One region of the Telluria sp. LT1R51-2 genome, then DNA from elsewhere that is predicted to be linked to it. Evidence: predicted binding sites of a transcription regulator. Region 1 holds the regulator's gene; the other holds the start of a gene.
What was found. Region 1 encodes NrdR, which represses ribonucleotide reductase genes. Its sites were predicted from a motif close to CACNANATNTNGTG; they were not measured.

Region 1 (5,234 bases):
CTGGAATACTATCGATTGGAGTTTTACATGTTTGCTAAAGACCATACGCTGGCCAATGTCGATCCGGATCTGTGGAATGCCATTCAGAAAGAAAACGTCCGTCAGCAAGACCACATCGAGCTGATTGCGTCCGAAAACTACACCTCGCCGGCCGTGATGGAAGCGCAGGGCTCGCAACTGACCAACAAGTACGCCGAAGGCTATCCGGGCAAGCGCTACTACGGCGGCTGCGAATACGTCGACGTCGTCGAGCAGTTGGCGATCGACCGTCTGAAGCAATTGTTCGGCGCAGAAGCCGCCAACGTGCAGCCAAACTCGGGCTCGCAGGCGAATCAGGGCGTGTTCTTCGCCGTGCTGAAACCAGGCGACACGATCATGGGCATGTCGCTGGCAGAAGGCGGCCACCTGACCCACGGCATGCCGCTGAACATGTCGGGCAAGTGGTTCAACGTCGTCTCGTACGGCCTGACCGCTGACGAAGACATCGACTACGAAGCGCTCGAGCGCCAGGCGCACGAGCACAAACCGAAGATGATCATCGCCGGCGCGTCGGCGTTCTCGCTGAAGATCGACTTCGAGCGCATCGCCAAGGTCGCCAAGGCCGTCGGCGCCTACTTCATGGTCGATATGGCCCACTACGCCGGCCTGATCGCTGCAGGCGAGTACCCGAACCCGGTGCCGTTCGCCGACTTCGTCACCTCGACCACGCACAAGTCGCTGCGCGGCCCGCGCGGCGGCATCATCCTGATGAAGGCCGAGCACGAGAAGATCATCAACTCCGCGATCTTCCCGGGCATCCAGGGTGGTCCGCTGATGCACGTGATCGCCGGCAAGGCCGTCGCGTTCAAGGAAGCGCTGACGCCTGAGTTCAAGACTTACCAGCAGCAGGTCGTCAAGAACGCCAAGGCACTGGCCGACACGCTGACCGCGCGTGGCCTGCGCATCGTGTCGGGTCGCACCGAATCGCACGTGATGCTGGTCGACCTGCGCGCCAAGAACCTGACCGGCAAGGAAGCCGAAGCAATCCTGGGCCAGGCGCACATGACCTGCAACAAGAACGGCATCCCGAACGACCCGCAAAAGCCGTTCGTCACCTCGGGCATCCGCCTGGGCAGCCCGGCCTTCACGACGCGTGGCTTTGTCGAAGAAGACGCCGTCACCGTGGGCAACCTGATCGCCGACGTGCTGGACAACCCGCATGACGCCGCGACCATCGAGCGCGTCAAGGGCGAAGTCAAGAAACTGACCAGCAAGTATCCGGTTTACGCCGCCTGAGCTGGCTGACCCTGTCTATCCGGGCCGGTTCGCTGGCCCGGTAGTCTCCACGTAGTATTGCAGCCCCGGCGCCATGAAATGTCCCTTTTGCCAGCATGAAGATACACAAGTCCTCGATACCCGCGTATCGGAGGAGGGGGACGCCATCCGGCGCCGGCGCCGCTGCGGCAAGTGCGACAAGCGCTTTACCACCTATGAGCGCATCGAACTGTCGATGCCGATCATCGTCAAGAAGAACGGCAGCCGTACCGAGTTTGCTTCATCCAAGCTGCGCGGCAGCCTCATGCTGGCGCTGCGCAAGCGCCCGGTGGCCGCCCAAGCCATCGACAAGGCCGTTGCTTCCATCGAAGAAAAGCTCCTCACCAGCGGCCTGCGTGAAGTCGACACCGGCCATGTGGGCGAGCTCGTAATGCAAGAGCTCAAGGGCCTCGACAAGATCGCGTATATCCGCTTCGCATCGGTCTACAAGAATTTCGAAGACCTGGATTCGTTCCAGGCAGCGCTGGCCGAAGTCGGGCACCAGCGCAAGCTCGACAACTAATCCATCCCCGAGGTTCCCCGAACGGCGCGGCGTACGCTTGCGCCGCCGCACGGGCGTGTAAAACCGGCCTGATAACGTCGTAGCTCGTTATCGGGAGGCTTGCGTGCGTATCCATTCACACCGCGGTTTTACGCTGATCGAAGTGCTGGTGGCGCTGTTCGTGCTCGCCATCGGTGTCGTCGGTGCGGGCGCGGCGCAACTGGCGGCCGACCGTACGCGCCAGCAGGCGGCTTTGACGGCCGAAGCGGGGCAATTGGCGGGTTCGCTGGCGGCGCGTATTACAGCGAACGGGCCGGTGGCGCGCCTGCCCGATGCGGACAATCCCTATCTTTCACTCGACTACGACGCCGTCGCCGACGGCCCGCCTGCTGCCGCCCCCACATGCTTCGGCACCGCTGCATGCGATCCGCTGGCGCTGGCGGCGTTCGACCTCGATGAAACACGCCTGCTCGTGCACGGCCGCTTTCCCGGCGGGCGCATCGCCGTCTGCCGCGATGCGGCGCCATGGGATGCCGGCAGCCGCCGCTATCGGTGGGCGTGCAGCGGCGGTGCGCATGCGGCGGTGGCGATCAAGATCGGCTGGCACGGCAATGACGACGCGCCGGCGTTCGTGCTGATGGTGGCGCAATGAGGCATCCCCGTCGTGCGGGCGTGCGCCAGCCTGGTTTTACCATCGCCGAATTCATGGTGGCGATGGTGCTCGGCCTGGCCGTGCTGTTGGCAGCAGGTTCGCTGCTGATCGGCGCCACGCGGGCGCATGCAGCGCTGCTCGACGCGGCCGAGATGGACGACGCCGGACGCTACGCGCTGGACGCGCTGGCACGCGCCGTGCGCCTGGCCGGTCACGTCGATTGGGCGGCGCATCCGGCGCTTGACCCGGCAGCACCGGCTGCGGTTGCCGGACTGGATGCGGCCTCGCTGACCTACGCCGGCGCCGGCATCGATGCGCCGCTTCCGGCCACAGTCAACGGCAGCGACGTGCTGGCGCTGCGCTTTGCCGGCACCGGTGCACCACCGGATGGTGATGGCGGCACGCTCGATTGCGCCGGCTTTCCAGTCCATCGCGACCAGGAAGGCTGGAGCATCTTCTATGTCGCGCGCAATGCGCAGGGCGACGCCGAATTGCGCTGCAAATACCGGGGCGCCGGCAACTGGTCGTCCGATGCCGTGGCAGGGCGTGTCGACAGTTTCCAGGTGCTCTACGGGCTCGACACCGATGGCGATGGCGCGCCCAACCGGTACGTGAATGCCAGCGCAATCCGGGCGCTGGATGCGGCGCTGGTACTGGCCGGGTCGACGCCGGATGAGCGTGATGCCGATCTGCGTACCCGCAGCCACTGGAAGCGCGTGGCAAGCGTGCGTGTCGGCTTGCTGCTGCATGGGCCGCGTCAGGCTGCCGGCAGCGGGGCCAACCTCGTGCACTGGCTGTTCGGGCCAGGGTACGACGGTGCACTGGCCGCTGCCGATCCGGGTGTCCGGCTGGCGGCGGCCGATCTTGACGGTGACAGCGAGGCGCGCCTGCGCAAGGTATATGGCGCAGTGATTGCGTTGCCCGTCGCGCTGTCCGTTTTACCTTCGGCGGCGCCGCCCGCTGCGCCGCCCGCTGCGCCGCCTGCTGCACCGCCTGCTGCACCGCCCGCGTCACCGCCCGCGTCACCGCCCACTGGGCCGCGCGCTGCGCTACCCACCGCGCCGCCGTTGGCCGCGCCTTGAGCCGCGCATGCGCAATCGACACTCTCCCATGCCACGGCGCCAGGCTGGCATCGCGCTCATCACTGCGCTCGTACTGATGCTGGCGGTGCTGATGACGGGCATTGCTTCGGCGCGTGGTGCGCTGCAAAGCGCGCGCGGCGCAGCGTACGAACGCGATCGCGTGCTGGCCATGCAAATGGCAAAGGCCGCTTTAACCGATGCCGAGCACGATATCGACGGCGGCGCGGCGCCGGGCTCGGCGCGCGCCAATGCGATCCTGGGCGGCAGTGCGGATGCGTTCATCGGTGGCTGTCTCGGCGCCCGGCCGTACAGCGGCCTGTGCGCGCACGACGCCGACCCCAACCGGCAACTGGCCCGGCTCGCCGTCGATGCCGGGCCTGCCATCGCCTTCGGCACGTTCACCGGCGCCACGCTGCCGACGGGCGAGGGCGGCTTGCCGCTCGCGCTGCCGCGCTACCTGATCGAGCTGATGCCGGCCTCCGGCGAAGGGCAGCTGTACCGCATTGCTGCGCGCGGCGCTGGCAGCATGACCGGCGCCCGGGTCGCGCTGCAGGCCTATTTCCGCAAACCACCCGGTGGCGCGCGCGGGCAGCGCGTTGGCTGGCGCGAGATCGGCAACTGGTCCGCACTGGTTGCGGCCGCAGCCGAATGAGCCATTAGCGCAAAACAGACGCAAACAGACGCAAACAGACGCAAACAGGAGCAAAACGCATGACACGACATCGCAACGGTTTCACACTGATCGAACTGCTGGCCGTGCTGGCGATCGTCGGCATCCTGACATCGGTCGCGTATCCGTCGTATGCGCACCAGATCGTCAAGGCGCGCCGGGTCGAGGCCCAGCTGGCGCTGCTCGACGTGATGCAGCGGCAGGAACAATACCGCGCCCAGCATCACACCTATATCGCGTTCTCCATCGCCACCAGCACCCCGGACACGCGTCAGTTCCGCACCTGGCTCGGCAACAGCGCCGCTGCCAGCGCCTACGAGCTCGACGGCGACGCCTGTCCGGGCCAGCCCATTGCCGCATGCATCCTGCTGCGCGCACGGCCCGGCACCGCCAGCGTCAACGCTGCATTTTCCGATCGTGAATGCGGCACGCTGACGCTGGACAGTACCGGTGCGCAGGGCGCCAGCGGCGCATCCTCGCGCTGCTGGCCATGACAGCGTCGGCCGTGAACCCGCCGATGCCCCGGACTACCCGGCGCGCCCGCTGCCGCGGCGTGTCCCTGGCCGAACTGGCCGTGGTGCTGGGCATGGTGGCCATCACGGCGGCGCTGGCGGCGCCCGGCCTGCACCGGATCGTGCAGGGCCAGGAACTGCGCGTGGCCGCCAGCGACTTGTACAGTGCGATCCAGCTGGCGCGTTCGCAGGCGATCGCCCGCAACGAGCCGGTGATCGTCACGGCCAACGACGCGGCCGGCATCGACTGGTCGCGCGGCTGGACCGTCTACGTCGATCGTGACAACGATCGCCGGGCAGGCGCGGGCGACGACATCCTGGCCGTGCGCGCCACGCTGGCGCAAGGGGTGCAGGTGGGCTATTCCTTTGCCAGCGCTGCAGCCCCACAATACATCGCCTACAATGGCGCGGGGCGCAGTTGCAGCACGACCAGCAGCGCCGCCGCGCGGCCGGGCACGCTGTCGTTGTTCCACGGCGGTCAGGTGCGCCGTATTAAAATCAACATGCTTGGCCGCCCGCGCCT
Region 2 (5,234 bases), 2.7 Mb from region 1:
AAAGCCAGCGGCCGCTTTGTCATCACCTTTGCTCTTGCCTGACGTGGCCGGGGAGCCGGCATGAGCGCGCCGCGCGTCCTGGTGCTCGACGACGAGGCCGACCTGCGCGAGCTGCTCGAGATCACGCTGCTCAAGATGGGCCTGGACGTCGACAGCGCCGCCACGCTGCGCGAGGCGCGCGCGCTGTTCGACGAGCGCGATTACGCGCTGGTGCTGACCGACATGCGTCTGCCGGACGGCCTGGGCCTCGAACTGGTGCGCGAAATCGGCGCCTCCGGCAAAGGCACGCCGGTGGCCGTGATCACCGCCTACGGCAGCGCCGAGAACGCGGTGGTGGCGCTGAAAGCCGGCGCATTCGACTACATTGCCAAGCCCGTGGCGCTGGACGCGCTGCGCGTGATGGTGCGCGCGGCGCTCAAGCAATCGGAAAGCGCCGCGCCCGGCGACGGCGCTGGATCCGACTCGCGCATGATCGGCAGCTCGCCGGCGATGGCGGCCTTGCGGGCCCAGATCGCCCGCCTGGCGCGCTCGATGGCGCCGATCTCGATCACGGGTGAATCCGGCAGCGGCAAGGAACTGGCCGCGCGCGAGATTCACGCGCAGAGTTCGCGCGCCGCCAAACCGTTCATCGCCGTGAACTGCGGCGCGATTCCCGAAACGCTGATGGAGGCCGAGTTCTTCGGCTACCGCAAGGGGGCGTTTACGGGCGCGTCCGATGAACGCGACGGCTTCTTCCAGGCAGCCAACGGCGGCACGCTGATGCTCGACGAGGTGGCCGACCTGCCGCTGGCGATGCAGGTCAAGCTGCTGCGCGCGATCCAGGAGCGGCGCGTGCGCAAGATCGGTGCAACGGTCGAGGAACCGGTCGACGTGCGCATCATCAGCGCGACGCACCAGGATCTGGCGCGCTGCGTCGAAACGGGCAAGTTCAGGCAAGACCTGTTCTACCGGCTGAACGTGATCGAGCTGGGGTTGCCGCCGCTGCGCGAGCGGCTGGACGACTTGCCGCCGCTGGTGGGCGGCATTCTGCAGCGCCTGGCCGGGGCAGGGCAGGCCACCCTCGGGGCCGGGGTGCTGGATGCGCTGCGGGCATATTCGTTCCCCGGCAATGTGCGCGAGCTGGAAAACGTGCTGGAGCGGGCGCTGGCGTTTGCCAACGATGGCGTGATCGAAGTGGGCGATTTATCGCTCAAGATGGCGCGGCCGATCGAACCGGCGCGGGCGGAACTGGCGCCGCCGGCGGTCACGCCGCCCGCTATCGTTGCACCGGTTGCACCGGTTGCACCGGCCGCACCGATTGCGCCGGTCGCGCCGACGGTATCGGCGCCGCCGGGCGTCGGCCCTGCCGAATTGCCGGGCAACCTGCCCGAATACCTGGAGCAGGTCGAACGCGACATCATCGGCCGCGCCCTGCAGCAAACCCAGTTCAACCGGACCCAGGCGGCCAGCCTGCTGGGCATCAGTGTGCGCCAGTTGCGCTACCAGATGCAGAAGCTGGACATCAGCGCGCCGGACGATTGACAGCCTGTCTGCAGCCGGGCGGCGGTCCCGCGCGCCCGGTTATTTCTCCACAGTTTTGTTGACGTTAGTGGTCGCTTACCGCGCGCTGCCCGTCCTGATGGCGACTCTCGAATGTCAAGGCTCGCACGCGATAAAACTGAAAATTTTGGGCATTTATTTGCTTGCCTGTACCGCAAATGAGGTACTACAATTAGTCTGATATCAACGCCCGGCACTAGATATAGTGGTAGAGACTAAAAAAGCACCAGGATTGCGGGCTGCGGCGAGTTGTTCATACGTTGTCCACAAGTTGCACACAAACTTATCCATCAATCGGTTAATTAAGCACTTGTCGACACGCATTATTTACTAGTTCTTACCCTGCTTCTCTGGTTTGCCACCACAGGCCACCGGCTGGCAGGGCATCGTTTTTTAATTTGTTGACGGACCGGGTTTGCGCAATACGGCAAGACGGTTGCCACGTAGACAACGGCGGTCCGACCGCTCCTGGAGGCGCAATGCAAACAGCACAGAATAGTTCCATCAATCAACACGTTACCCCAGGATCGACGCCTGCCGGCGCCACCGCGGCCGACATCGTCGCCCGCGGCGACTACCGCGTCATCCGCCGCAACGGTTCGGTCGTGGCGTTCGAGCCGCACAAGATCTCGGTCGCGATGACCAAGGCCTTTCTGGCAATCGCCGGCGGCCAGGGCGCCGTGTCGGCGCGCATCCGCGAGCTGGTCGAGCAGATGACCAACAACGTCGTCACCGCGCTGGTGCGTCGCCAGCCGAACGGCGGCACGTTCCACATCGAGGACGTGCAGGATCAGGTCGAGCTGTCGCTGATGCGTTCGGGCGAACACGATGTCGCGCGTGAATACGTGCTGTACCGCGCCAAGCGCATGGAAGAGCGTCGCGCCGCGAAAGAAGCCGCCGGTGGCGGTGGCGCCGTCGTCGCGCCGCAGATCCATGTTGTCGATGGCGGTGAGCGTCGCCTGCTGGACATCAACACCGTCATCGGTCTGATCGGCGCCGCCTGCGCCGGCCTCGAAAAGCACGTCGATGCCGACGCGATCCTGGCCGAGACCATGAAGAACCTGTACGACGGCGTGCCGGTCGAAGAACTGCACAAGTCGGCCATCCTGGCTGCGCGCGCGCTGATGGAAAAAGACCCGGCCTACAGCCAGGTCACCGCCCGCATCCTGCTGCACACGATCCGCAAGGAAGTCTTCGGCCGCGAAGTGGCGCAAGCCGGCGCCGCCGCCGAATACCTGACCTACTTCCCGCAATACATCGCCAAGGGCATCGCCAACGAGCTGCTCGACGAAGAACTGGGCAAGTACGACCTCGAGCGCCTGGCCAAGGCCATCGTCGCCGACCGCGACCTGCAGTTCGGCTACATCGGCCTGCAAACGCTGTACGACCGCTACTTCCTGCACGTGCGCGACGTGCGCATCGAAATGCCGCAGGCGTTCTACATGCGCGTCGCAATGGGCCTGGCCCTGCGTGAAGACGACCGCGAAGCGCGCGCCATCGAGTTCTACAGCCTGCTGTCATCGTTCGACTTCATGAGCTCGACGCCGACGCTGTTCAACTCGGGCACCCGTCGTTCACAGCTGTCGTCGTGCTACCTGACCACCGTCGGCGACGACCTGGAAGATATCTACGACGCCATCAAAGAGAATGCGCTGCTGTCGAAGTTCGCCGGCGGTCTGGGCAACGACTGGACGCCAGTGCGCGCACTGGGTTCGCGCATCAAGGGCACCAACGGCCGCTCGCAGGGCGTGGTGCCGTTCCTGAAAGTGGTCAACGACACGGCCGTCGCGGTCAACCAGGGCGGCAAGCGCAAGGGGGCGGTCTGCGCCTACCTGGAAACCTGGCACCTCGACATCGAAGAATTCCTCGACCTGCGCAAGAACACGGGCGACGATCGCCGCCGCACCCACGACATGAACACGGCGAACTGGATTCCCGACCTGTTCATGAAGCGCGTGATGGAAAAGTCGCACTGGACGCTGTTCTCGCCATCCGAGACGCCCGACCTGCACGACCTGACCGGCAAGGCCTTCGAACAAGCCTACCTGGCGTACGAAGCGAAGGCCGAGCGCGGCGAAATGGCCGTCTTCAAAAAGATCGAGTCGCTCGACCTGTGGCGCAAGATGCTGTCGATGCTGTTCGAAACCGGCCACCCATGGATCACGTTCAAGGACCCGTGCAACATCCGCTCGCCACAGCAGCACGTGGGCGTCGTGCACTCGTCGAACCTGTGCACCGAGATCACGCTGAACACCAGCGCCGATGAAATCGCCGTCTGCAACCTGGGCTCGGTCAATCTGCCGCAGCACATGAAGGGCGATGGCCTGGATCACGTCAAGCTGCAAAAGACGATCCGCACCGCGATGCGCATGCTCGACAACGTCATCGACATCAACTACTACGCGGTCGAAAAAGCGCGCAACTCGAACCTGCGTCACCGTCCGGTCGGCATGGGCGTGATGGGTCACCAGGATTGCCTGCACATGATGCGCATCCCGTTCTCGTCCGACAAGGCCGTGCAGTTCGCCGACACGTCGATGGAAGCGGTCTGCTACTACGCCTACCTGGCCTCGACCGAACTGGCCGAAGAGCGTGGCCGTTACGAGACCTACACCGGTTCGCTGTGGGACCGCGGCATCCTGCCGCAGGACTCGATCCAGCTGCTGGCCGACGAGCGTGGCAGCCAGTACCTGGAGCAGGACACGTCGTCGAAGATGGACTGGACGCCGGTGCGCGAGCGCATCAAGCAGTTCGGCATGCGCAACTCGAACTGCGTGGCGATTGCCCCGACCGCGACGATCTCGAACATCATCGGCGTCTCGGCCTGTATCGAGCCGACGTTCCAGAACCTGTACGTGAAGTCGAACCTGTCGGGTGAATTCACCGAGATCAACTCGTACCTGGTGCGCGACCTGAAGGCGCGTGATCTGTGGGACGAAGTCATGATCGCCGACCTGAAGTACTTCGACGGCTCGCTGTCGAAAATCGACCGCGTACCGCAAGACCTGCGCGACCTGTACGCAACCGCATTCGAGGTCGAGCCGAAGTGGCTGGTCGACGCTGCGTCGCGCCGCCAGAAGTGGATCGACCAGGCCCAGTCGCTGAACATCTACATGGCCGGCGCATCGGGCAAGAAGCTGGACGAAACCTACAAGCTGGCGTGGCTGCGCGGTCTGAAGACCACGTACTACCTGCGCACGATCGCCGCGACGCACCTGGAAAAATCGACCACCCGCACCGGCGCGCTGAACGCCGTGTCGGTCTCGGGCGGCCTGTCCGGCGGCCTGTCGGCTGGCGAGAAAGCGCCGGTTGCTCCGGCACCAGCACCGGCGGCCAACACGGCAGCAGCGACCGAAGAAGACGGCGCCGCCTGCTATCTGCGTCCGGGCGACGACGGTTTCGAGGAATGCGAAGCCTGCCAGTAATCCTCGCAGTCACTGAGTAAAGGAGGCGAGCCGCCTGCAAGGCCGGCTCGCTCTCCGGCAAGTACCACGGCGTCAGTCGCCGACAACACGAATAACCAATGCATCAACGTGCCCGGGCCGCAGCCTCTGCGCCAGCGCACCACAGAAGGGACCACCATGCTTAACTGGGACGACGAACCAACCAGCGCACCAAGCGCTCCGCAAGCCGACACCAACCTCGCCATCGTGCCTGCCGCCGAAGTGGCAAAGCGCGTCAATGCCGACGACAAG

Region 2: a site for NrdR is predicted at 1,734-1,747, ahead of AC56LH_RS16270 (ribonucleoside-diphosphate reductase subunit alpha). Genes of this name have one in related genera too.

The regions. Positions count from the first base shown of each region.
Region 1 is NZ_JCASIM010000001.1:997,739-1,002,972, forward strand. It holds gene glyA (serine hydroxymethyltransferase) at 28-1,275, shown strand; gene nrdR (transcriptional regulator NrdR) at 1,349-1,816, shown strand; gene pilV (type IV pilus modification protein PilV) at 1,920-2,447, shown strand; gene AC56LH_RS04420 (PilW family protein) at 2,444-3,529, shown strand; gene AC56LH_RS04425 (pilus assembly PilX family protein) at 3,537-4,181, shown strand; gene AC56LH_RS04430 (type IV pilin protein) at 4,241-4,693, shown strand; gene AC56LH_RS04435 (GspH/FimT family pseudopilin) at 4,717-5,234, shown strand, end outside.
Region 2 is NZ_JCASIM010000001.1:3,697,267-3,702,500, reverse strand. It holds gene AC56LH_RS16280 (sensor histidine kinase) at 1-42, shown strand, start outside; gene AC56LH_RS16275 (sigma-54-dependent transcriptional regulator) at 61-1,521, shown strand; gene AC56LH_RS16270 (ribonucleoside-diphosphate reductase subunit alpha) at 2,019-4,964, shown strand; gene AC56LH_RS16265 (ribonucleotide-diphosphate reductase subunit beta) at 5,121-5,234, shown strand, end outside.